Linked DNA regions of Spirosoma rhododendri. The protein of the gene in region 2 binds, or shares a complex with, the protein of the main gene of each other region. Links are inferred from orthologs where the notes say so. Each region holds a gene or a part of one and is shown on either strand. Other genes may lie near its edges. The genes, in order: rny and pfkA.

Region 1 (11,556 bases), 4.8 Mb from region 2 along the record:
GCCGGGCGATAGAAGCCTGGTCGGCGGGATCAGGCAACGACTGCCGGGCCGTGGAGAAGTGGTTGAAGTCAATACTGCTCGGAAAAGCCATTACCTGCGGGTGCCGGTTTTGCTTGGCCTCAAACAGACTAATGCCGCCCGTGAAAACAATGGCCGACCGGTCGATCAGGCGCTGCTCCTGCTGCAATAACTGCGGGGGAGCGCCCCAGAACGCCGACAGTTCGTCCATGCAGTCGTAAATGGTCAGGCGGGGTTTGATATGATCACTGAACAGCAGCGCCATAGGGGTGTAATACCAGGCGACAAAGTTGTTCAGGTTGTTTGTATTGATGAATTCGTCCAGCAATTGCCGCTGTAAACGGATGGCTTCGTCGGCGGGTGTGTGGTGGGGAATGTTTGGCGTAAGCACCGTGACCCCATCAACGGGCTGGTACTGATTCAAACGGGTTGTGTCGGACCAGACGGGTTCCTCCAGAAACCAGACCCGGTAATTGGCCGTAGCCCGGCTTAACAGATGTTGCGGTCGCTGATAAACGAAATTCCAGCGAAGGTGCGAAAAGCAAAGAAGATCTGTTACGGGTTTAACCGATGATGTACCGGACTTTACCGGCGACTTAGCAATAGGTTTTCCTTCAACGGAAGGTGACGTTGAGCCAGTTGTGTTCATGCGTTAAGCGGAGAGAAAGACACCCGGCAGGCTAGATGATTGCCCACCAATAGGTTCATCTGCGTACCTGAATTGCAAACCGCATGTAACGGCAAAAAGTTGAAACTATCGCTGAATATCTAGCAGGCAGGCTATATATATTAGGCAATGGCTATGCTATAGGCAGGTATATATGAAACGTTGTTCCTTTGCCTTCGGCACTATTGGCCGTTATACACCCTCCGTGGATATCAACTACTTTCCTGCAAATGGCGAGCCCCATACCGGTACCGGTATAGTGTGAACGTCCGTGAAGTCGTTGAAAAATAGTAAAAATCTGCCCCAGGTATTTTTCGTTAAAACCGATGCCATTGTCAGTAACCGTAATCCAGACGTAGGACTGGGGCGGGGTATTTACTTCCTGTGAACTGTTGGGTACCGACTCCGCCGACGTAAGCCGGCTGCTGATCTGTATGGTCGGGGCGGGGGCCTCCGGTGAGTCAGGCTGAAACTTCAGGGCATTGGCTACCAAGTTCTGGAATAACTGATGCAATAACACGGCGTCGCCATGTACGGTGGGCAGCGGCTCGATCTGAATCTGCGCCCGCTGATCGTGGATGCTGAACTCAAGATCATCCATTACCTGCGCCAGTATGTGGTTCAGGTTGACAGCCCGGAAGGCCGTGCGGGTTCCCGACAAACGGGCGTAGTTCAACAGGTCACTCACCAGGTCGCGCATCCGACCGGCCGACAGCTGCATCCGGCGAACGAGGTCGGCGGCAGCGTCGTTCATCTCGTCCGAAAACTGCGTTTTCAGTACGTCGCTGAACGAAACGATTTTGCGGAGGGGTTCCTGCAAGTCATGGCTGGCGATGTACGCAAACTGCTCCAGACTCTGGTTCGACTGGTGCAGGCTATGAACCGTCTGCTCCAGTTGTCGGCGCATGTGCCGGTCTTCACTGATGTCCTGTACTGTCGCCACGAAACCGTCATTCAGTGTCGTCAGCGATATGGATAACCAGCGGGCGTACTGCTGAACATACCGATCGATGACCAGGCTTCCCCCGGTTCTGACCAGTTCGCACAACCGATCAAACTGGTCGGGCTTCAGCGGATACAGGACAGACAGCAACTGACCCAACAACTGGCTGTCGGGTTGCTGAGCCAACTGAGCAACCTGCCGATTGGTCATTGTTACCTGAAAATCCGTGATGGCCTGATTCACGTCGCGGATGGCGTCGAATACCAGTATAGCGTTGGGCGATGAGTTCAGAACACCATTGAGCAGAATAGTCTGATGGGCCAGTCTGCGGGTAAGCTGTTGCAAATCACTGGGTTCGGTATAGGACAGTAGCAAACCGTCGGATCCGAACGGCGATACCGATTGCGTAACCTGAATGTCGCGCTTGCCGATCTGGTAATGCTGCTCGACACGGCGTGGCTGCCCCGTTACCAGCACATCCAGGTATGTTTTCCAGAGTGTTGTCTGGCGAATCGACGGGAAATAGTCGCTCAAGTGCGCGCCGATGATCGGCTCTTTCGAGTCGGGTTGCTGGTCGCGCGTGTCGCGCCGGGCTACCTCGTTCAAAAACTGGTAGCGAAAGTCAGTGATCGGCGCGTCGGCTTCTTCACCCTGCCGTACTGCCACCAGTCCGACAAGGCCGCCGGTGCTGTGCGTAAGTAGTTGATTCCAGAGCGTGTCGAACGGTGCCGGGATCGACAGGTTTGACAACGGTTCGGGTTCAGCGGTGGAAGTTGGAATAAAGGACGACATACAAAACTCAATTGATACGGCTGCGCATACAGGTGTATATAACCCGCAAAATTGAGTTTCGATTAAAAAAGGGTTATATGAACTGAAGCAATCAGGAGCGAGCTGTCTGATTAACAGCAGAATAATGCGTCCGTAATCAGGGTGCTCAGGGTGCTTTATCGCTTGCCGGTGGAGACTGGTTCAATTCAAACAGGTACCCGTCGGGGTCGGAGAAGTAAAGTTGTACCACCCCGTCGAAGCGCACCTGTCGATGATACGGAATCTGTTTCGCCTTCAGGTACGCTTCCGATTTGGCGATATCTTCCACATACAGCGCGTAATGACTGCCGTTGCGGTCGTGGTTGACTTGCGCGGTACGGCCGTTGAGGAGGTGAATCATCTGACCGTTGCCCAGATCAAACCAGGCGCGGGTTGCTTTCAGATTGTCGGGAACGGGGGCTGGTTTCAAGCCCATCACGTCGCGGTAAAATGCCGCACTCGTCGGAATATCTTTGACGTGAATGCCGAGGTGATTATGACGGACGATGCCTAGCTTATCCTGCCCGATGGCGAGTGCTGGTAGCAATAACAGGGCGTAGAAAAGGTGTTTCATGAGGCCAAAAGCGGTCATCGAACCAAAACTACCTCACTCTGCCGCCCCGATGCCGTTTCGAGCGTCAGTACGTACTGCCCCGCTGCCAGACCCTTTACCGAAAGCTGACGGGTGTGTTCGCCGGGGGGCAGCGCGGCTTCTGACAGGCGAGGGCCGGATTGCCCGGTAAGGCTTGTCAGGCCAATCGAAAATGGTCCCGTACTGATCGTTGAGAACCGAATCGACAGGTTTTCCGAAACGGGGTTGGGGTATACAGAAAACTGCGTACCCACAGGCTCGTCGATGGCGGTGATGACATTTCCGGACTCCGTTGCTTTCAGAATCCAGTTGCCCGGATCGATCACGATACCCGTAACCGCTCCTTTGGCGGGCAGCGTAAACGTCTGACTCGCTGTGTTGTTCTGCACGGTAACGACCGTGTCGCCCGCTGCCGACTGTACCCGAAGCTGGACTGGCATGGTAAACGAACCGGGGTTGGTCGAAACGGAGTTGCGCTGATCGAGCTGTACTGTTACGGTTCGGGCGGTTGGCATTCCGTTAATCGTGTAACGGTAGGTTGGGTAGCCTTCGCCGTAGATCCACTGCTTGAAAAAGTAATCAAGTTTCCGGCCAGATACCTGTTCCGCAACGGCCTGAAAATCTTCTGTAACTGCGGTTTGGTAAGCCAGCGACAGGGTACTAGTGTAGGTGCGCAGAATCTGAAAAAAGGTGTCGTCGCCAACGATGCCCCGAAGCATGTGGAGAACGGCCGCTCCCTTGGCGTAACTGCGGGCACCGTTGAATATGTTACCGAAGTTGCTGATGTCCTGCACGTAGATACTGCCGGTAGCCGTTCGGGCGCGGGCCATAAAGCTGGCCATCGTACTCATATAGCCCGATTGCCCGCTCACCGACTCGGCATAAACGGCTTCGGCGTAGGAGGCAAAGCCTTCATTGAGCCAGATATTCTGCCAGTCGCGACAGGTAATTTTGTCGCCAAACCACTGATGGGCCAACTCGTGAGCAATGACGGCGGGAATAAGTGCACCGGCTTCCATCGAACTGATCGTTTGGTGCTCCATACCACCGTTACCCTGGGTAAACTGAGCGTGTCCGTACTTTTCCCGCAGGAAAGGATAGGGTCCAAACCGGGTTGTAAACAGTTGCAGCATAGTGGGCGTCAGGTCCAGATTAGCCTTGACTGACGACAGGATTTCGGGATAGATGTAGTGCGTAACAGGCATAGTCTGCCCGTTGTAGGTGAAGGGCGTGTCGTAGCGGGTGTAGTTCGACATCGCAATCGAGATCAGGTACTGCGCGATGGGGTGACGGTTTCGCCAGGCATAAGTCGTTGTACCGTTGTTGTTTACCGTCGTACTGACGAGCGTACCGTTCGAGACGGACACGAACATAGAGGGAGCCGTGATACGCACGTCCGATGAGTCCGCTTTATCAGCGGGGGTATCCTTGCACGGAAACCAGTCGGGGGCACCGTAGGGCTCGCTCAGGCTCCAGATCACCGGGTCGCTTGTCCGTTCGTGCGTGCTGAACGAAAAACTGTTTTGCGCCTGCCCATTCGGCACACCCTGATAGTACACCGTAACGCTGTAAATCTGGCTGTTTGTCAGGGGCTGAGCGGGCGTGATGGTCAGCCGACTCTGGGTAAACTGGTACAACAGCTTTTGCCCATTGGCTTTCACCGAATCGACGCGTAGCCCCTGACCGGCAGAACCCGTTGTTGAATTAAGATCGAGGAAAAAAGAGGACAACGAAGCGGCTGTGCACTTGAGTTTAACCGTCACCGCCCCGCGCAGGTACTTGGGGCTGTACGTTAGGTTCAGATCCAGTCCGTAGTAGTTAACGTCGATATTGTTGTCGCCGGGATACGCCAGCCGGGCTTTGGGGTTGCTGGCCTGCCGGGTCATCGCGCGGACTTTCCCGTCCCGGCAGAAGCTTCCCCCGTCGGTATCGGCGTTTAGCTGCGCCAGCGAAACAAAACTGAGCAGACACAGAACACCAGTCAGGATTCGCGCAAACGAAAGCTGGATCGTAGTAGATAGCATGTTATGAAGAGGAAGGCGTATGTTATTATGACTGGGAACTGGCCGGATCGTTACCTGATGGGAGTATAGCCTTGAGCGGTTGATCGCTGCGTTCAGCCTCCGCCCGCAGGGCATCTAGCCGACGCTGATCTGCCTCGGGTAGCTGCAACTGCCAGCCCATCGACGATGCCAGCTGAAACATCATATATTGAATCTGATTGTTGGCGATCTTGGGCAGATCGCTTTGCATGGCCCGTTCATTCATCACCTGCTTGGCCTCACTCAGAATCTGGGTGTAGTCGGCCCCGTTGAAATGATTCAGAATTCCCGCCTGAATATCGTAGAACCGATAATCGGTATCGATCGATAACACTTCCGGTTCCGGAAACGATTCGATGACCAGCATCCGGTCGTTGGGGTCGGGTGCCTGAAAACGTACTTTGGCAAAGTCGAACCCAACCAGCACCTTCGATTTGGCAATGACCATCGCTTTTTTCGGGTCATTGAGCAGGTACAGGATTTTCTTCTGATCCTGGTAGTTGTAAATCTCCGAGAAATAGCCTTCCGCCATCACCACTTTGAATACCTTTTCGATACGCTCCAGCAGCAGCGTCGATTCATGCCGGACGTCAGTTACGCCGGTGCGTTTACGCAGCATATTGGCGGCTGCAACGCCCCCGCCAGCTCCAGCGATCAGCAACAAAAAAGTGGTCAAAAAATCCATAGGTGACGATAAAAGTAGGCGAATTCGACAAATGAAAAAAGTGTACTACATAACAGCTAATCAACTGTTTTGCAGTACACTTTGTCTATTGGTAAGTGCAGTTACTTAGCGTAAGCTACTGCGCGCATTTCCCGGATAACGGTAACTTTTATTTGCCCCGGATACTGCATTTCTTTCTCAATTTTCTGCGAAATTTCGTACGAAAGCGCACCGGCCCGGTCATCGGAAATGTGGTCGGCATCGACCATGATCCGCAGTTCGCGCCCGGCCTGGATAGCGTAGCATTTCGTAACGCCGGGGAAACCGCCCGCCAGTGCTTCGAGGTCTTTCAGCCGCTTGATATACGACTCCATCATCTCCCGCCGTGCGCCCGGACGTGAGCCCGATACGGCGTCACAGACCTGTACGATGGGCGAGATCATGCTCGTCATCTCGATCTCGTCGTGGTGGGCGCCGATAGCGTTGATGACCTCTGGATTCTCTTTGTATTTCTTCGCCAGTTCCATCCCCAGAATCGCGTGGGGCAGTTCGGCTTCTTCGGGCCATACTTTACCAATGTCGTGCAGCAGGCCCGCCCGCTTGGCAAGCTTGGCATTCAGCCCCAGTTCAGCGGCCATCGTAGCGCAAAGCTTTGCCACTTCGCGCGAGTGCTGAAGCAGGTTCTGCCCGTAGCTGGAGCGGAAGCGCATCCGCCCAACCATCTTAATCAGTTCGGGGTGTAGCCCGTGGATACCGAGGTCGATAACCGTCCGCTCGCCGATTTCGACAATCTCGTCTTCGATGTTCTTGCGGGTCTTGGCCACAATCTCTTCGATACGGGCCGGGTGTATCCGGCCATCCTGTACGAGCCGGTGCAGCGACAGCCGCGCAATCTCGCGCCGGACCGGGTCGAAACCCGAAATAATGATGGCTTCGGGGGTATCGTCGACAATGATTTCAACACCAGTGGCGGCTTCCAGCGCCCGGATGTTGCGCCCTTCGCGCCCGATCACTTTGCCCTTCACATCGTCCGACTCAATATTGAACACCGACACGCAGTTTTCGATCGCGTGTTCGGTAGCCGTACGTTGAATGGTTTCGATGACCACCTTTTTGGCTTCCTTGGTGGCCGTCAGCTTGGCTTCTTCGATAATGTTTTTGACGTACGACGAAGCCCGTGTTTCGGCTTCGGCTTTCAGCGTATCGATGAGTTGTTCGCGCGCCTGATCGGCCGATAAACCGGCAATGCGCTCCAGCTGCGCCACCTGTTCGGCCAGCATGGTGTCGGCTTCCTGCTGCCGCCGATCAACGTCTTCACGTCGTTTCGCCAGCGCGTCGTTCTGCTGATTGAGGGTGTTCCGTTGCTGATTGATCTCGTTGCGCTGCTGATTCAGCTCCTGGTCACGAGTGCGCTGCTGATCGGCCTGCTGCGCCAGTTGTTGCTCGCGCTGCTTGAGTTTATTTTCGTTCTGCTGAAGCAGATTCCGCTTTTGGCTCGTCGTTTCTTCAAACTCTGCTTTCAGGCGGATGTATTTATCTTTGGCTTCGAGCATCCGTTCTTTCTTGATGGTCTCGGCCTGCTGTTCGGCATTTTTCAGGATAGCGGCCGCTTTCTCTTCGGCTTCCTGCTCACGTTTTGCGTGGGTATCGGCCATTGTTCGCCGGCCGATCACGAGCCCCAGTCCGCCACCAGCCAGTAAGGCCAGTATAGCAATCCAAACTGGAATATCCATTGGAAGTATATCGTTAAGGTTGAAAAAAAATTAGCAACCTGCTGCGATACGACTACCGATTACAGTTAAATCATCAATAAAAAAACGAAGTGTGGCGAAGGAAAAAAGACGGATTCTGCTAGATAAATAATCGTCTCTGATCGGTTGATTTTTTTCGTTAGTTCAGTGATGAATTATAGCGACGTGTAAAATGAATCGGGCTACAAGACAAACTACGCCGATGTGACGACGTTGTCGAGTTGCACAATTCGTTTGTATAACATTTGTTGTAATTGCTGCCCTTGCTGGTCACTTCTGAATTTGTTGACTAACCCGTCGAAGGCAATGCGCATCATTGCTTCGCCGGGGTTATCGATACCCTCCTCCTTTAATTCATCCAGTAGTTGCTGCATCCGTTCAGCGGCATTTCTAACGAATACCTCTGTCTCCGGCTCAACCAGTATTTTGTAGCTGATGCCGGCAATTTTAACGTTTACAGGTCTTTCTTCTATGGCTGAGGTCGGCATGGTAGACATTAGCCAGGGGCAGTTAATAGTTATGACAAATTACTCCAGTGCGTTATACATCGGTCTAAAGTCCGAATATATTCGTCGAGTTGCTGCTTTAGTTCGGCATTCGGATCTGTCGCAGACAGATTGTTACCTACAATTTTACCAAATTCTTTCGACTTTGGTAGTTTTTTCTTCGAGTCAGCCAGTTTTTTCTCCAGCTTCTTTAGTTCCCGCTCTTTCAATGCCAGGTCCTTCCGAACCTCCTGTCGGTCGCGTTGTAGCTTCTCAATTGTACGCTGCGACGTCTTGGCTTCCTCCTTCAGCTGAACTATGTTGCTCTGCAACTGATCGATCAGCGACCACAATTGAAATTCATTAATTCCATTTGGATTCATTGGGATGGAGGGCATGGCCGGTAATCTGCCGGCTCCGGCAGATTACCGATAAAAAAGCACTTATTTACGAATCAGAGCACCCAGCTCGCGCTCAAAAGCGCCCATCAGCCGCTGCATTGTTTTGTCGATGGTGGCGTCGGTGAGCGTCTGTTGCGGGTCCTGCAACATAAAGCTGACGGAGTAGGCCTTGCGGTCGGTACCCAGCGAATCGTCTTCAAACACGTCGAATACGTTGACGGTCTGCAACAACTTACGCTCGGTCTGGTGCGCCAGCCGGTCGATCTGCTCAAAGCCCACGCTCTTGTCGAGTACCAGCGACAGATCGCGTCGGACGCTGGGGAAACGGGACACTTCCTGATAACGTACCTTCGGGCTACCCAGTTTCATCAGGTAATCCCAGTCGAAGTCGGCGTAGAACACCGGTTGCTTCAGATCGACCAGTTTGGTCAGGCGGGGCTGTACCAGTCCCAGGCTTACAACCGGTTTTTTATTGACCAGGTACGTAAGTCCGTATTGAAACAGGGTCGGGTCGGCGGGTTGCGATTCAGTCCGGCGGTCCTGATCGGGGCCAATCCGGAACAGGTTCAGCACACGCTGCACGGCAGCTACCAGGTCGGTATAGGCTACCGGCTGACTTTTCTGCTGCCAGCTTTCGGCCCGTTGGTTGCCCATCATGGCCAGACTTAGCCGCATCCGCTCGGTGTACTTCGTCGCTCCGTCGTCGGTAGTGGTCTGGAAATACACCTTGCCGAACTCGAACAGGCTCAAATCCCGCTGCCGCCGGTTGAGGTTATAAGTCAGCGTTTCGAGGGCTGAAAATAGCATACTCTGCCGCATCACTGATAGCTCATCGCTGAGTGGATTGAGCAACGTCACATCGGTACCGGGCAGGCTGGCCCGGATAGCGTCGTGATAGGCGGGGCGCGTGAGCGAGAGCGTCAGGATTTCATAGAAGCCAACCGCCGTCAGCACCTGCCCAACCCGGCTCTGCCACTGATTGACGTCGTTTTTGGGGAACTCGGTCAGTGATTCAGCCGACAGGCTGCTCGACAGCGGAATGTTATCCAGCCCGTAGATGCGCAGGATTTCTTCGATCACGTCGGCTTCGCGCGTCACGTCGACGCGGTAGGGGGGAACGATGGCCGTAAACCCGTCCGTTGTTCCGTCGGCCTGCTCGATGTCGAGCGCCGACAGAATACGTTTGATCTCGTCGTGGGCTATCTGGATCCCGATCAGCCGGTCGATATTACGGTACTGGACCGGTACGCGGAACGGCTCGACGGGAGCAGGGTATAGGTCGGTAATGTCGGACGTGATCTGCCCCCCGGCTACTTCCTGCATCAGGAGAGCGGCCCGTTTCAGTGCAAAAACGGGCATGTTGGGGTCGGTGCCCCGCTCGAACCGGAACGACGCATCGGTTTTGAGCCGGTGGTGCTGCGCCGTTTTCCGCACCGACTGGGCCGAAAAGTACGCCGACTCCAGGAAGATGCGCGTTGTCTGCTCCGTAACACCCGATTCTTTGCCGCCGAATACGCCCGCGATGCACATCGGCCCGTCGGCGTTGCAAATCATCAGGTCGGTATCGGTCAGGCTACGCTCGATACCGTCGAGGGTAACAAAAGGAGTACCGGTGGGCAGCGTTTTTACGATGACCTGATTACCCGCGATCTTATCCGCGTCGAATGCGTGGAGCGGCTGACCCAGATCGTGGCAGACAAAATTGGTGATGTCGACGACGTTGTTGATTGGGTTGATGCCGATCGTCCGGAGTCGCTGCTTGAGCCAGTCGGGCGATTCGCCGACGGTCAGGTTGCTGATTGTCAGACCTGTGTAGCGCGGGCAGGCGGCAACGTCCTCAACGCGTACGTCCAGCGTAAGGGATGTATTGTCGACGGTGAAGCGGCTTACGTCGGGCAGGCGCAGCGGCTGGTTCAGTACGGCGTGGAGGTCGCGGGCGGTACCGAGGTGCGAGGCTGCGTCGATGCGGTTGGGCGTCAGACCGATGATAATCTGGTAGTCGGCTTCGAGGTTGAAATAGCGCGCGGCCGGAGTGCCGTTGGGCAGGTCGGTCGACAGAACCATGATGCCCGCGTGCGACTGCCCGAGCCCGATTTCGTCTTCGGCACAGAGCATTCCTTCCGAAGCGGCTCCCCGGATTTTTGCTTTTTTGATCGTAAACGGTTCACCACCGGCGGGGTAGAGCGTAGCGCCCACTTTTGCCACTATAACCTTCTGACCGGCAGCGACATTAGGTGCACCGCAGACAATCGACAGGGGGCCGAATCGCCCGCGTCGACAGTGGTCAGGCTAAGTGAATCGGCATCGGGGTGTTTGGTACAGGTCAATACTTCGCCCACGACCAACCCCTCGAGGCCACCCGGCACAGCGTCGAACCGCTCAATACCTTCGACTTCAAGACCCGTTCCGGTCAGGCGTTTGCCTACTTCTTCGGGCGACTCGGGTAAATCAATGAACGTTTGTAACCATTTATAGGAAATCTCCATACGGCGGCATTGCGATAAAAATGCAAAGGTAAGGAGAAGGGCAACCCGGTAAAAGGAAGAACGTAGAAAGCGTAGCGGTTGCGCAGGTCAAAGTCGCCTGAGAATTACTTTCGGGCAGAGTATAGGATAAGGGTCTGCCAGCCGTACAGTGGTGGTTGACGGGCAGCCCGACGTGACGGTAACGGTGTATTTGTCCGCTATTACGTTGGTAAGGTCTTTCGTCGTTGCACCAGTTGACCAGGCATACGTAAAGGGCGGATTGCCACCGCTGGCCGTCAGCGTGATGCGCCCGTCGCTGGCCCCGAAGCACGTGGGAGGCACGGCCGCTGTCGACAGCGTAGGGGCGGAGTAGGCCGTGACGGTCAGACTGGTGACGGCCGTACAGCCGTTGGCACTGGTGACCGATACGCGCAGCGTGCCCAACGTGGCTGTCCAGTTTACCAGTGCGGTCGTACTGGTAGGCGTTCCCCCGCTGGCGATGGTGCCGCCCGTGACCGTCCAGCTGTAAGTGCCCGACGTGCTGCTGACGCTGTATGGTGACGACGAGCCGATGCAGGCTGTTGCTGAACTGCCAACGAAACCAATGGCTGGCGTATCGCCCGTAACGACGACTGAGGTTGTGTCCTGACAACCGGCGGCATCGGTCACGGTAAGCCTGAACCGCCCTGTGCTGGTTGTCGAGATAACCGCCGTCGTT
Region 2 (11,502 bases):
CCGCTGAATCTTCTTATCGACCGACTCAAGGTCTTTCAATTGCAACTCCGCGTCGATGATTTCCTTATCCGACACCGGGTTAACTTTCCCTTCGACGTGTACGATGTTGTCGTCTTCAAAGCAGCGAATGACATGTACAATCGCGTCGACTTCGCGGATGTTGGCCAGAAACTTGTTGCCCAGCCCGGCTCCCTGACTCGCGCCTTTCACCAGTCCGGCAATGTCGACAAACTCGATAATCGTCGGCACCACTTTCTGGGGTTTTACCAGCCCTTCCAGCGTATCGAGCCGCTCGTCGGGGACGGTTACGACGCCCACGTTTGGTTCTATCGTACAGAACGGATAGTTGGCGGCTTCGGCCTTCCCGCTCGAAATTGCATTAAACAGCGTCGACTTACCTACGTTCGGCAAACCAACGATTCCACATTGTAGACCCATCGTTGAATGGGCGAAAGAGCGAAAGAATGAAAAAGTGATCCATAAGTGTGGGTTTACAAGATCACTCTTTCATTCTTTCGCTCTTTCGCTCTTTAGTTTTTCCACAAAATTACACCTACATCGGCGGACCACCGCACCGGCGGGCCGTAAAAAAAGCCTTCGGTGGCAGCGAAGGCAGCGTAACGTAAGAGGGCTGGTCGGTGAGGGGAAACGTAGCAGACCCCGCTACTCCCATTTCAACTCCGTACTGAAGTCGTCGGATTGCTCGCGATCGTGCTGGGCGAACTGCGAAAAGTCGACGTCGGGCATCAAATCCTGCTTGACGTGGCAGAGCGTTTCCTGGAGGGCTTCCAGAAACTTATCGAAGTCTTCTTTGTACAAAAACAACTTCTGCTTTTCGTAGGTGTAGCTTTCGCCCTGCCCCTGCCGCCGACTTTCGGTGATGGTCAGGTAATAATCGTTCGAGCGCGTCGCTTTGACGTCGAAGAAGTACGTCCGTTTACCCGCCCGTACACGTTTTGAGTAGATTTTCTCCCGATCCCGATCCTCCACAGGTTGATTAAGTTAGCCGATAGTTCGGGCTAAAGTACGTGGAATCAGGCCATAATAAAAAAAGCGGCCCCATCTTTTGTAGAACTGGCGGGATAGATTTCCGCGTACCTGTAGAAGCATTTCCACAGGTTTCGGCCTAATTGCTTGGTAGTAAGGGCTGGCAGGACTACCTTTGTTTTACAGGAGTTGTACTTTTTGGAGATTTCGGCCACGCAGCCATCGTTTTTCGGCAACTGGTCAGTCCGTAACCTTTACCAAAAGTCAAATGAATTTACTCGTGTCGTTGCTGCTTTTTGTAGGCGGCTTTAAGTCGGCAGTAAAACCGGCTGGGCCTGCCCAAAAGGGAAAAGCAACCTATTACGCATCGAAATTTGCCGGTCGCATGACGGCCTTCGGTGAGCGTGTCAACCTCAAAGCCTTCACGGCCGCTCACCGCACCCTCCCCCTCAATACGCTGATTGAAGTAACCAATCTGAAAACGATGAGATCGGTTATCGTGCGGGTGAATGACCGGGGGCCATTCACCAAAGGGCACATCGTCGATCTGTCGCACGCGGCCGCCGAAGCTATTGGTCTGATGGGTAAAGGTGTTACCAGCGTCACCCTGCGCGTACTCGACAAAAGCCGCGTTAACGACTTGGTATCGGTGCTGATTACGCCCGATATGAATCAGTCGCTAATGCAGCCTGCGCTGTAAATCGTCGTCAGTTACAATTGTCGATACCACGGCCGTGCCCCGCGCCGTTGGTAGGATAGGTACGTGCTTTTGCGTACCTTTTGGCAATGAAACAATCCCTTAATCTTGGGCAGGTGCGCGAATTCGGCAACGTCGAATTTCTGGCCCGGCAGATGGTCGAAGGCTTTATCACGGGCCTGCATAAGTCGCCGTTTCACGGGTTTTCGGTTGAATTTGCCGAACACCGGCTGTATAATACCGGTGAAACGACCCGGCACATCGACTGGAAAGTGTTCGGCAAGACGGAGAAGCTGTTCGTCAAGCGGTACGAGGAAGAAACCAACCTCCGCTGCCACCTCCTGATCGACACGTCGTCGTCGATGTATTATCCCGAAGCCAACTACGGCAAGATGACGTTCAGCGTGATGGCCGCTGCCTGCCTGGCGTATATGCTGCAACGTCAGAAAGATGCCGTCAGCCTGACGACCTTCGCCGACACCATCGACGTACAGACGCCGGTCAAATCGACACCCTCGCACGTTCACAAGCTGTTCACGCAGCTCGACCTGCTCATGAAGCAGCCGAAGCCCCTACGACGTACTTCAGCGGCCGACGTGATTCATCAGGTGGCGGAGAAAATCAACAAGCGGTCGCTGGTGATTATTTTCAGCGATATGTTCGAGAACGTGTCGAAGAGTGATGCGCTGTTCTCGGCCCTGCAACACCTGCGACACAATCTGCACGAGGTGTTGCTGTTTCACGTCACGGATAAGAAAACAGAAGAGGACTTTGCGTTCGATGAGCGGCCTTACGAGTTCATCGATTTGGAAACAGGTGAGAAGGTAAAGCTACAGCCGGGGCAGGTGCGGGCGTCGTATCAGCAGGCGGTGAAGCAGCAGTTTCAGGACCTGCGGATGCGCTGCGGGCAATACAAAATCGACTTCATTGAAGCCGACATCGCGCAGGGATTTGAGCAAATCCTGACGGCGTATCTGGTGAAGCGGACGAAAATGAAGTAAAAGGTTCTTCAACACAGAGGCACGGAGGTCACGAAGAAAAAAGAGCAAAGCTCTGTGACCTCCGTGATGCACTCCGTGCTCTCTGTGTTTAAGAACCCCTATTTTTTAGCCGATGCTTTGGCGGTGGCTGCCTGCTGCTTTTTGTGGAACTGCACGAAGTCTTCCAGTTGCTCGGGCGGTAGCTTGCGGGCGATGATCTTCTTCTGCTTGTCGAGCACGTAGACAGTTGGTGTCGTCCATACATCGAAGCGGGTACGGAAGTCGGTTTGGTGCTTGTAATCGTAGCCGTTGATGGCGTTGCCCAGCTTAAACTCACGGATAAACTTCTTCCATTCGGCCGGTGTCTGGTCAATCGCAATCGCGACGACTTCCACACCCTTACCTTTGTTGGCATCGGTGAATTTCTTCAGGCCGGGTGCGCTCTCGCGGCAGTGACCACAGTGCGGGTCGTAGAAGTACACGACCGTATAGTCGGCTTTGATGTTCTGAAAGTTGATGGGCCTGCTCAGCGTGTCGCTCACGACGGGAGCAGGCAGGACTTTTCCAACCAGTAACGGTTTCAACGTGGCTACCCGTTCGCCAATGCTTTTCAACGTCGAGCTATCCGAAACGGGCATAACGCCGGTCTTGTAGTACTTCTCGAACATATGCACGAACAGTCCGTCGGTGCCGACCACTTTGGGCCGTTCGTACTGACTCGTGATGTAGTAAATGACGTACTGGAGCACATCTTTGTTCTTCCCGGCCTGCGCCTTACCAACGACATAATCGGCTTCTTTGACGAGCGAATCCGGGTTCTGCACGGTCAGCTCCTTAATGTACCGATCAAGCTTACGTTGTAGAATGTTGGTGCGGACGAACCGCTCGTCCGAGAAGTCGTAGTCGTCCCAGAAGTGTTTTTTGAAGTAGTTGAATACCCATACCGAGTCGGGGCGACCGTTTGACGCTTTGGGCGCGGTGGGCACTTCGGGTTCGCTGGCGGCTTTGATGATTTTCACCGCAAACGAATTTTTGTTAGCCGTAAAGAACTGATCGCGGTCGGTTTGTGCCTGCTTTTGCAGGGCCGTCATTTTCTTATCGACCTCGGCGTTGGCGGCTGCATCGCCCGGCTTTTTCTGCTGCCCGATTACTTTCGCTTCGTCATACAGTTTGTTCAGGCTCTGCTGGTAGCCATAGAACAGTTCGTTCTCTTTCGAGCCCGTGATTTTCATGTTCTTCACGACGCTCCCCGTGTCGGTGGCAAACGAAAAATTCTGGTCGCTGTCGATCAGGAATTCGACGTAGCCGTTTTTGGGCGTTACGAGCAGATACAAGCCTTCAGGCAGGGGTTTGGCGCCAGTAAATACCATGTGGCCCTCGCGGTCGGTGCGGGCCGTATCTTTGGGGATGTACTGCGTGGTGCCGTAGTAGTGGGCCAGCACACAGGTCGTATCGGAGACTCCGCGAATCTGCCCGTTGATAGTGTAGGCTGCTCCGCCGGTTGCCGGTGCCGACTGGGCCAACAGCCCGGTGGCCGAAGCGAACGCAACCAGCACAGCTAAAAATAAATGATGCATAAACGAGTGGAAATATATCTTCATGGCTGAACAGTCAAATTTACGGGTTTTGCGCCCATCCTCCGCATCGTTACAACGTCTGTGCCAGCCCCGCTAGTCTATGTTTTTCTTCTTTTCTAAAACGCTCAATTACCTGCTCACCCCCGCTGGCTGGCTGCTGGCCGCGCTGCTCTGGGCGTTCTTTACCCGTAACCCACACCGCCGTCGCTGGGGTGTCGGACTGGCTATCGCGCTGTTCTGGTTATCAGGCAATTCGCTGCTGACGAACGAACTGGCGCGGTGGTGGGAATACCCGCCTTCGACCTTGCCCCGCCCCGACAGTTCCCGCTCTGTAGCCGTGGTGCTGACCGGCGGCACAACCAACAGCCACATTGATACGGGCGATGAGCATCCGTCGCTGGGGCCGGAGTCCGACCGGCTGGCGCAGGCGCTGTATCTCTACAAGCGGGGTGTTGTTCGGAAAATTCTGATCAGTGGGGGCAGCGGTAGCTTACCACTCGGGCCGGAGCCCGTCACCGATGAAGGACATCAGGGAGGGCGTTTTCTGATCCTGGCCGGGGTGCGACCGGGCGATATATGGCTGGAAAATAACTCGCGAAATACGCGGCAGAACGCCCTATTTTCTGGCCGGGTGCTGCGCCGACAGTTTCACACGAATCGCTGCGTGCTGGTTACGTCGGCCCCGCATATGCGTCGGTCGGTGAAATGCTTTCAGAAAGCAGGGGTCGATGTATTGCCCTATCCCGGCGGCTTTCGGCAGGCACCCCGCTCGTTTGCTATCGGGGAATGGCTCCTCCCCAACGAAACCGCCTTCCTCGACGCCTACCACCTGATCCGCGAGATCGTCGGCTACGTGGTGTACTGGGTAGCGGGGTATATTTGAAGAGCGAAAGAGTGAATGAGTGAAAGAGCGATGGCGCGCGTTAGCAACCTTTCGCTCTTTCACTCTTTCACTCTTTCATTCTTTCGCTCTTTAAACGCTCAGTATCTTCACCATCCGAAGGAGGTCTTCGCTGATGGGTTTGGGCAGGCGGATCGTATCGCGGAACGGGGTGTAGACGAGTTCGTTGTTGACGACACCCGCCATCACGTTCTTCTCGCCGTTCATCAGGCCTTCAAGGGCACCCAGGCCGAGTCGGCTGGCCAGAATCCGGTCGTAAGCCGTGGGGATACCACCCCGCTGAATGTGGCCCAGCGTCGTGACGCGCATATCGACTTTCGGCTCTACCTGCGCCCGTATTTTTTCCGCAATTTCGGTGGCGATACCGGCTTCTTCGCCTTCAGCGATGACGACGATCGACGATGATTTCTGACGGCTCCAGCCTGCTTTCAGCGTCTCGACAACTTCCGAAATCGGCGTCAGCACTTCAGGAACCATCACCATTTCGGCACCGCCCGCAATACCCGACTGAATGGCGATGTAGCCAGAGTCGCGGCCCATCACTTCGATAAAGAAAATGCGGTCGTGCGAGTCGGCGGTGTCGCGGATTTTGTCGATAGCTTCCAGCGCAGTGTTAACGGCCGTGTCGAAACCGATGGTATGATCGGTGCCGTAGAGGTCGTTATCGATGGTGCCGGGTGCGCCGACGGTTGGGATGCCGTATTCGTCGTAAAATAGCGTAGCACCAGTAAAGGTACCGTTACCGCCGATAGCCACCAGTCCTTCGATGCCGAACTTCTGGAGTTGTTCGGCGGCTTTGGCCCGGCCTTCCGGCGTCATGAATTCTTTGCTCCGGGCCGATTTCAGGATGGTTCCGCCACGTTGAACAATATTGCTCACCGAGTGTGACGTCATCTGAAATATGTCCCCATTTATCATTCCGCTGTACCCCCGGCGAATCCCGAATACTTCGAGTCCGTGATAGACCGCTCCCCGGACAACGGCCCGGATGCAGGCGTTCATACCCGGTGCGTCGCCACCCGAGGTAAACACAGCTATTCGTTTCATAGGTTAAAGACTAAGTTTTATCAGAAAAAGGATAAAAAGGAGATTTAGGGTAGGTTTCAGGGCCAAATTTATGGTCATTCTTCTGTAAAAAGCATAAGACACCTACTTATCACGCCTTTTCCACAAAAATTTAAAAAAATCGTAATGACGGTGCTGTACTCGTGTGTTTGCCGTGGGCCTACCGATCTGCCGCGCGTATCGAGTCTGCCAGCTCCGCGTAGGCCGTCTCTACCTGCCGTTGCAGCCCCGCTGCTACCTGCTCCGCTGCCTGCTTTCCGCTAATGATTTGGCTGGGGTTGAGCGTTGCCAGAAATTGAGCCACCGCCGGGTCGATGGGTTGCCGGGCGTCGATCAGATAGGCGGCCTGTTGCAGCAGCACGTAGCTGTCGCTATCGGGGCTACCGCAGAACAGTACGGGTGAGCCTGAGCCAACCGCGCTCATGGCCTTTGAGGGCACCGCAATGTGTGTCCATTCGGGGAGCAGACTCACAAGCTGAATATCGAGGTAATGCAATTGGCTACGGGGAATATTAGGCAACCGGATGATGCCCGCCTTTCCTTCAGTGGCTTTCAATACCGATTCGGCTTTGGTGCCGTACAGGGCAAGCACCAGCCGGAAACGAGTTGGGTCGAGGTGGCGGATGACGCTTTCCAGAAAGTCCGCCGAGTGCGCCTGCCCGACGTTACCCGCGTAGCCGAGGTAGATCAGGCCGTCGGTTGGGTCGCGCCAGGGCGGGCAGACGCGGTCGCGCTCCTGATGCATCAGCACCCCGCAGGGCAGAATCGTAGTCGGGATGGGTTTGCCGTATTCGTGCCGGACGTGTTCGGCCTGCCGGGGACCAAGCGCGATTAGGTGGTGCGGGGCGTTGCGGTACGTCTGCCGGATTACCCACTTGTAGAGCGCATTCGTCGGGCTGACCTTGCCTTCGGCCGCGAAGCCTTCGGGAAACAAATCCATCGACCAGAGCCAGTAGGGTGTACGTCGAAGCAGCAGCGACGCCCAGAATGGCAGCATCGGCGGACTCGTCATAATCAACAGCGGCCCCCGCCGAACCTTCAGTGCCCGGCGAATGAGCAGAAAACCATCTAGTAAGCCTGCGATGAGTTTGAGCAGCCCATTCTTCCCCGCGTAGACCGTTTTGACGCCGTGCGTTTCACCCACCGGCTGCCGGATAGCCCCACCGCCGTCGTAGGTGCGTTCGATATGTACCACCACAACATCGATGCCGTGCCGGTCGATCAGGTACCGCGCCAAATCCCAGGCCGACTCCCCGGTGATGCCCGGATTCGGCGGATAGTGGCGATTAACGATGGTGAGGGAGGGCATATGTTAAAGAGCGAAAGAATGAAAGAGTGAAAGAGTGATGGCGCCAGACGGTCGCTCTTTCACTCTTTCACTCTTTCGCTCTTTTGTCGGTATAGTTCTAGGTGTTGCTTCACAACTACCCTCTCCCCATAGTGCGCTTCGGCGAAGTGGCGGGCGTTGTAGCGCAGGGTGATCGGGTCGGAGTGGTCGAGCAGGCGGGTGATAGCTTGGGCGAGGTCGGTGGCACTGGCGACGTCGGCGAGGTAGCCGGTCAGGCCGGGTTCGATCATTTCGGGGATGCCGCCAGTGCGAAACCCCACGACGGGCGTACCGCAGGCAAGGGCTTCCATGATCGTATTCGGCAGGTTGTCTTCCAGCGACGGCACGACGAGCGCGTCGGCGGCATTGTAAGCGGCTACGATGTCGTCGGCGTCGCGCAGGATGCCGAGGTGACGCACCGTGTACGGGATTTCGTTGAACAGATAGGTTTTGCCTTTGCCGAACACCAGCAGTTCGAGCGACAGCTCCGGGCGGACTTTGTGAATGTGTTGCAGAGCTTCGGCCAGAAACCGGAACCCTTTCCGTTCGTCGGTAACGTTGGCACTGCCGAACAGCAGCCGCTTCGTCTTCGTGTCGGGCAGGTCGAGCCGGGCGTTGGCATCGGCCCGGTCGACGGGGCAGAAAACGGCCTGATCGATGGTATTGGGAATAACCGTCATCGGCGCGTTTCGCAGCAACGTACTTCGCCGGAGATCGTCGCCCAGCCACTGACTCGGCGGGACAAAATGTGGCGTATGCTGCTCGAACAGGCTTTTCTTCTGCTCGAACAAGCGGTATGACAGGTCGCGTTCGCCCGGTTTTTTCAGGTACGGGCAGGTATGGCAGTGGGTCTGGTAGTGCAGGCAGGTGCGGCTGTAGTGGCATCCTCCCGTAAACGCCCACTGATCGTGGATGGTCCAGACGACGGGTTTACCGAGCGCAAACAACGCCCGGAGCCCCGCTATCGACAGAAAACCGAAGTTAATCCAATGCAGGTGCAGAACGTCGGCCTGCTGGATGGCTGGGTGAAAGGTCAGGTTCGCGCCAAACTGAGCCGGGGAAAAGCCAAACCGCACCGCCGGGCTGCGTTCGTAGGGCAGGAAGTACAGCCGCTCAGCCACGAATCGCCCGAAAGCCGTTTGTTCGGCCAGAAAATTATTCGCCAGATAAAGCACCCCGTCTTCCGGTTGGTGCCGTTCGAGTCGGTCGGGAATACCCACCAGCAGCGTCGACGCAATACCCTGCGCGAGCATGGCCCGGTGCAGGCGCGTGGCCGCAACGCCCGCCCCGCCCGACAGGTGGTAGGTGCTCAGGTGGACGACGTTCACGGGCGGTACGCGAAGATGTTGAGCTGCAAATCCATGATGTCGTTGCCCCGGTACCGGTGGTTAACCAGCGGACGTGTCCGGCCCTGATTGCTATCCATGTAGTACCGAAAGCCGCTGCTTTCCAACACCTGAATGACCTCGCCCAGCGTCTGCTGATGCCCGATGTAGGCGTGAAATTCGACGAACAGATTCTGCACGTGAGCCAGCGCGTCGCGGCAGTCAGTCAGTACGGCGGTTTCGGCCCCTTCGATGTCAATTTTGAGCATATCGACGCGGGTTTCGCGCAGCAGGTAGTCGCGCAACCGCACCGACGGTACCCGCCGACGCCCCGTATCCGAAAACATCGACGCAGCATCGGCCTCGCCCGTTCCGAAGTCCAGCCCGTTTTCATCGACCCAGACGGCTTTGTTGATGATCTCGATGTCGGGAATGTTGTTGTCGCGCAGGTTTTTTGCCAGCACCTCACCGATGGCCGGGTCAGCCTCAAACGCCAGAATCCGGGCAGTGGGGTAGGTCTGCCGAAAGTAGGCCAGACTCGTACCTATGTTGGCTCCGCAGTCGAGGATGATCGGGTGGGCGGCCGTCGTAGTAAACCGGTACGATTCGTCGGCGAAGATTTCCTTGAACTGCCAGACGAACGACAGCGCGTCGGGCACCTGAAAGCGGTAGTTGATAAACGGAATCAGCCCCGACTGGTGGCGCGGCCGTCCGGCGTAGCGGAAGAACAGCCACAGCAGCCGTCGGCCGTTCGGCGTCTGCACCGCCCGGTACAAGTTCGTAAACAGGTATTTAAAGAGCCACATGGTGGGTTTACCGTTTGTGGTTGAAGGTTTAAGGTTCAATGCTTAACGCTAATCTGTGAGAGCAACGTTAAACCTTGAACTACAAACCTTAAACTCATAAAAAAGAAAAGCCGATGCCGGCGCCGGGGTACCAGTGGTCTTTCGGCACTTCGGGGTAGTAGACAAACTTGCGGCCGACTTCCAGCGAGAGTTGTGCTAACGAACTGGCCACGTGTGCGTTGTCGCTGAGTAATACGCCGTTGGGCGTCAGCTTCGGCAACACGACTTTATACTCTTCCAGCTCGTAGGTTGCCGAGTGGTCGCTGTCGTTGATGAACAGGTCGATGGGCTGGTCGAACGCTTTCAGGCTGGTGATCGAATCGCCGTACAGCACCTGCCCGACTTCCTTGTAGATGCCATCGAGGAGGTAGCCCGCTTTGGGCGCGATGTCGGTGCCGTAATAGCGACCCGGCGATCCCTCGGCCCGGTTTCGCAGGAGGGCCGAGCACAGCAGCACCGCCCCTAACCCCTTGTCGACGCCCGTTTCGATGACGACGCCCGGCTTCATAATCCGGACGAGGGCGTACCAGCCCAGCCGCCGACCGAATTCCACGCGTAGATCGGCCACACGCTTGTACGACGACGTTCGGGTTTTTTCCAGGACGTAGTCGCGTAGGGCGTCGTCGGTCTGCACTTCGCGGAAATACGCCTGCACCGTTGCGGGCGACACCCCCGATACCACCGCGACGGTATGCGCCAGATAAAGCAGGCTGTCGTCGGTGAGGGCGTAGGTGTAGTTGGTATCCTCCCGCGAGTCGACGCTCCAGCGCAGAATCTGCCCGTAGCGGTAGTTGTAGGCGCGGGTAGCCTGCCGGAGCCGGGGCAGGTAGTTGACCACCCGCGACTTCCGAATTTTATACAGCCGGTCGAGACCGAACAGATCGATTAGTAGTTTGCGCATAGAATAGAAAACCCCTCACCCCCGGCCCCTCTCCCAGAACGGGAGAGGGGGGCAAAACACTCAAAACTCTCCCTTCTCCTGTTTTGGGCGGTCCGCCGTCGCGGGAGGGGCCGGGGGTGAGGGCCGAGGGGTTACACCGCAAAGATAACCGTTGTTAGCGAACCCGGCGGATGCGTTGCCAGGCAGTTACGGCCATACTGCTCGCGTCGGGCGATAGATTCAGGCCGATAACGCCCCCCACGAACAGGCCGGTTATCAGGGCTGACCGGATCGCCATGTCGAGCAGCGTCTGCCACATCGGGACGGTGGGGGCGGGGTACGGAATTTGTACCGCGAGCCACCAGACGGCCAGCCCGAGTGCGATAACGGCTGCGTTGCGCCAGGTGAACGGCTGCATCCGAAAAGCAAAACCGACGAACAGCGTCCGGGCGAGGTTGAACAGACCCGTTGCCAGTGCCGCGCCGATGGATGCCCCCGTAATGCCGTAACGCGGAATAAGCCAGCCGTTGACGGCGATGGTGATGAAGATCAGCGCAACGAAAAACAGCGAATCGTAGGCGTAGTAGCGCGAGGTCGACAGGATCATGCCGTTGACGCCCGTCGCCATGTCGAGCAGTTTACCCAGCCCTAGCCACAGAATGACGTAATACCCCGCGTCGTAGCCGGCGGGCAGAAAGCGGAATACACCCGGCAGGTTGGCCGCTACGCCTACGAACACCAGGCAGCCCGCCACCAGTTGGTTCAGGCAGCTTTTGCGGTAAATCATCCGAATGTTGTCGAGGTCGTTGGTTTTCCATGAATCGGCGATGAGCGCGCCCGACACTTTGTAGAGGGCCGTAGCGGGTACAGCAATGACCACCGCGAAGTATGACGCTGTGCCGTAAATACCCGTATCGT

The links.
Region 1: pfkA (region 2) and rny share a complex: the UniProt entries of both Bacillus subtilis proteins name them as parts of the possible RNA degradosome complex. The link is inferred for Spirosoma rhododendri from one-to-one orthologs.

Annotation. Positions count from the first base shown.
Region 1 is NZ_CP051677.1:5,598,551-5,610,106, reverse strand. What follows is about bases 5,165-8,157. They hold rny (ribonuclease Y), read right to left. Parts: upstream 7,470-8,157; coding sequence 5,859-7,469; downstream 5,165-5,858. Other genes in these bases: HH216_RS23555 (hypothetical protein), read right to left, coding at 8,005-8,157; HH216_RS23560 (cell division protein ZapA), read right to left, coding at 7,682-7,975; HH216_RS23570 (DUF4230 domain-containing protein), read right to left, coding at 5,165-5,757. Also shown: HH216_RS23590 (glycosyltransferase family 1 protein), read right to left, coding at 1-667; HH216_RS23585 (sensor histidine kinase), read right to left, coding at 819-2,420; HH216_RS23580 (VOC family protein), read right to left, coding at 2,566-3,012; HH216_RS23575 (M1 family aminopeptidase), read right to left, coding at 3,027-5,054; more of HH216_RS23570, read right to left, coding at 5,080-5,164; more of HH216_RS23555, read right to left, coding at 8,158-8,355; HH216_RS23545 (SprB repeat-containing protein), read right to left, coding at 10,947-11,507; HH216_RS23540 (IgGFc-binding protein), read right to left, coding at 11,555-11,556. UniProt on the Bacillus subtilis protein: Endoribonuclease that initiates mRNA decay. Initiates the decay of all SAM-dependent riboswitches, such as yitJ riboswitch. Involved in processing of the gapA operon mRNA, it cleaves between cggR and gapA.
Region 2 is NZ_CP051677.1:754,506-766,007, reverse strand. Bases 4,203-7,141 are described here. They hold pfkA (6-phosphofructokinase), read right to left. Parts: upstream 6,190-7,141; coding sequence 5,215-6,189; downstream 4,203-5,214. Other genes in these bases: HH216_RS02925 (glycosyltransferase), read right to left, coding at 6,368-7,141; HH216_RS02935 (YdcF family protein), read left to right, coding at 4,342-5,124; HH216_RS02940 (TlpA family protein disulfide reductase), read right to left, coding at 4,203-4,241. Also shown: redox-regulated ATPase YchF, read right to left, coding at 1-438; HH216_RS02955 (DUF3276 family protein), read right to left, coding at 664-990; HH216_RS02950 (septal ring lytic transglycosylase RlpA family protein), read left to right, coding at 1,256-1,687; HH216_RS02945 (DUF58 domain-containing protein), read left to right, coding at 1,774-2,685; more of HH216_RS02940, read right to left, coding at 2,784-4,202; more of HH216_RS02925, read right to left, coding at 7,142-7,516; HH216_RS02920 (glycosyltransferase family 4 protein), read right to left, coding at 7,576-8,862; HH216_RS02915 (FkbM family methyltransferase), read right to left, coding at 8,859-9,665; HH216_RS02910 (class I SAM-dependent methyltransferase), read right to left, coding at 9,760-10,605; HH216_RS02905 (lipopolysaccharide biosynthesis protein), read right to left, coding at 10,760-11,502. UniProt on the Bacillus subtilis protein: Catalyzes the phosphorylation of D-fructose 6-phosphate to fructose 1,6-bisphosphate by ATP, the first committing step of glycolysis.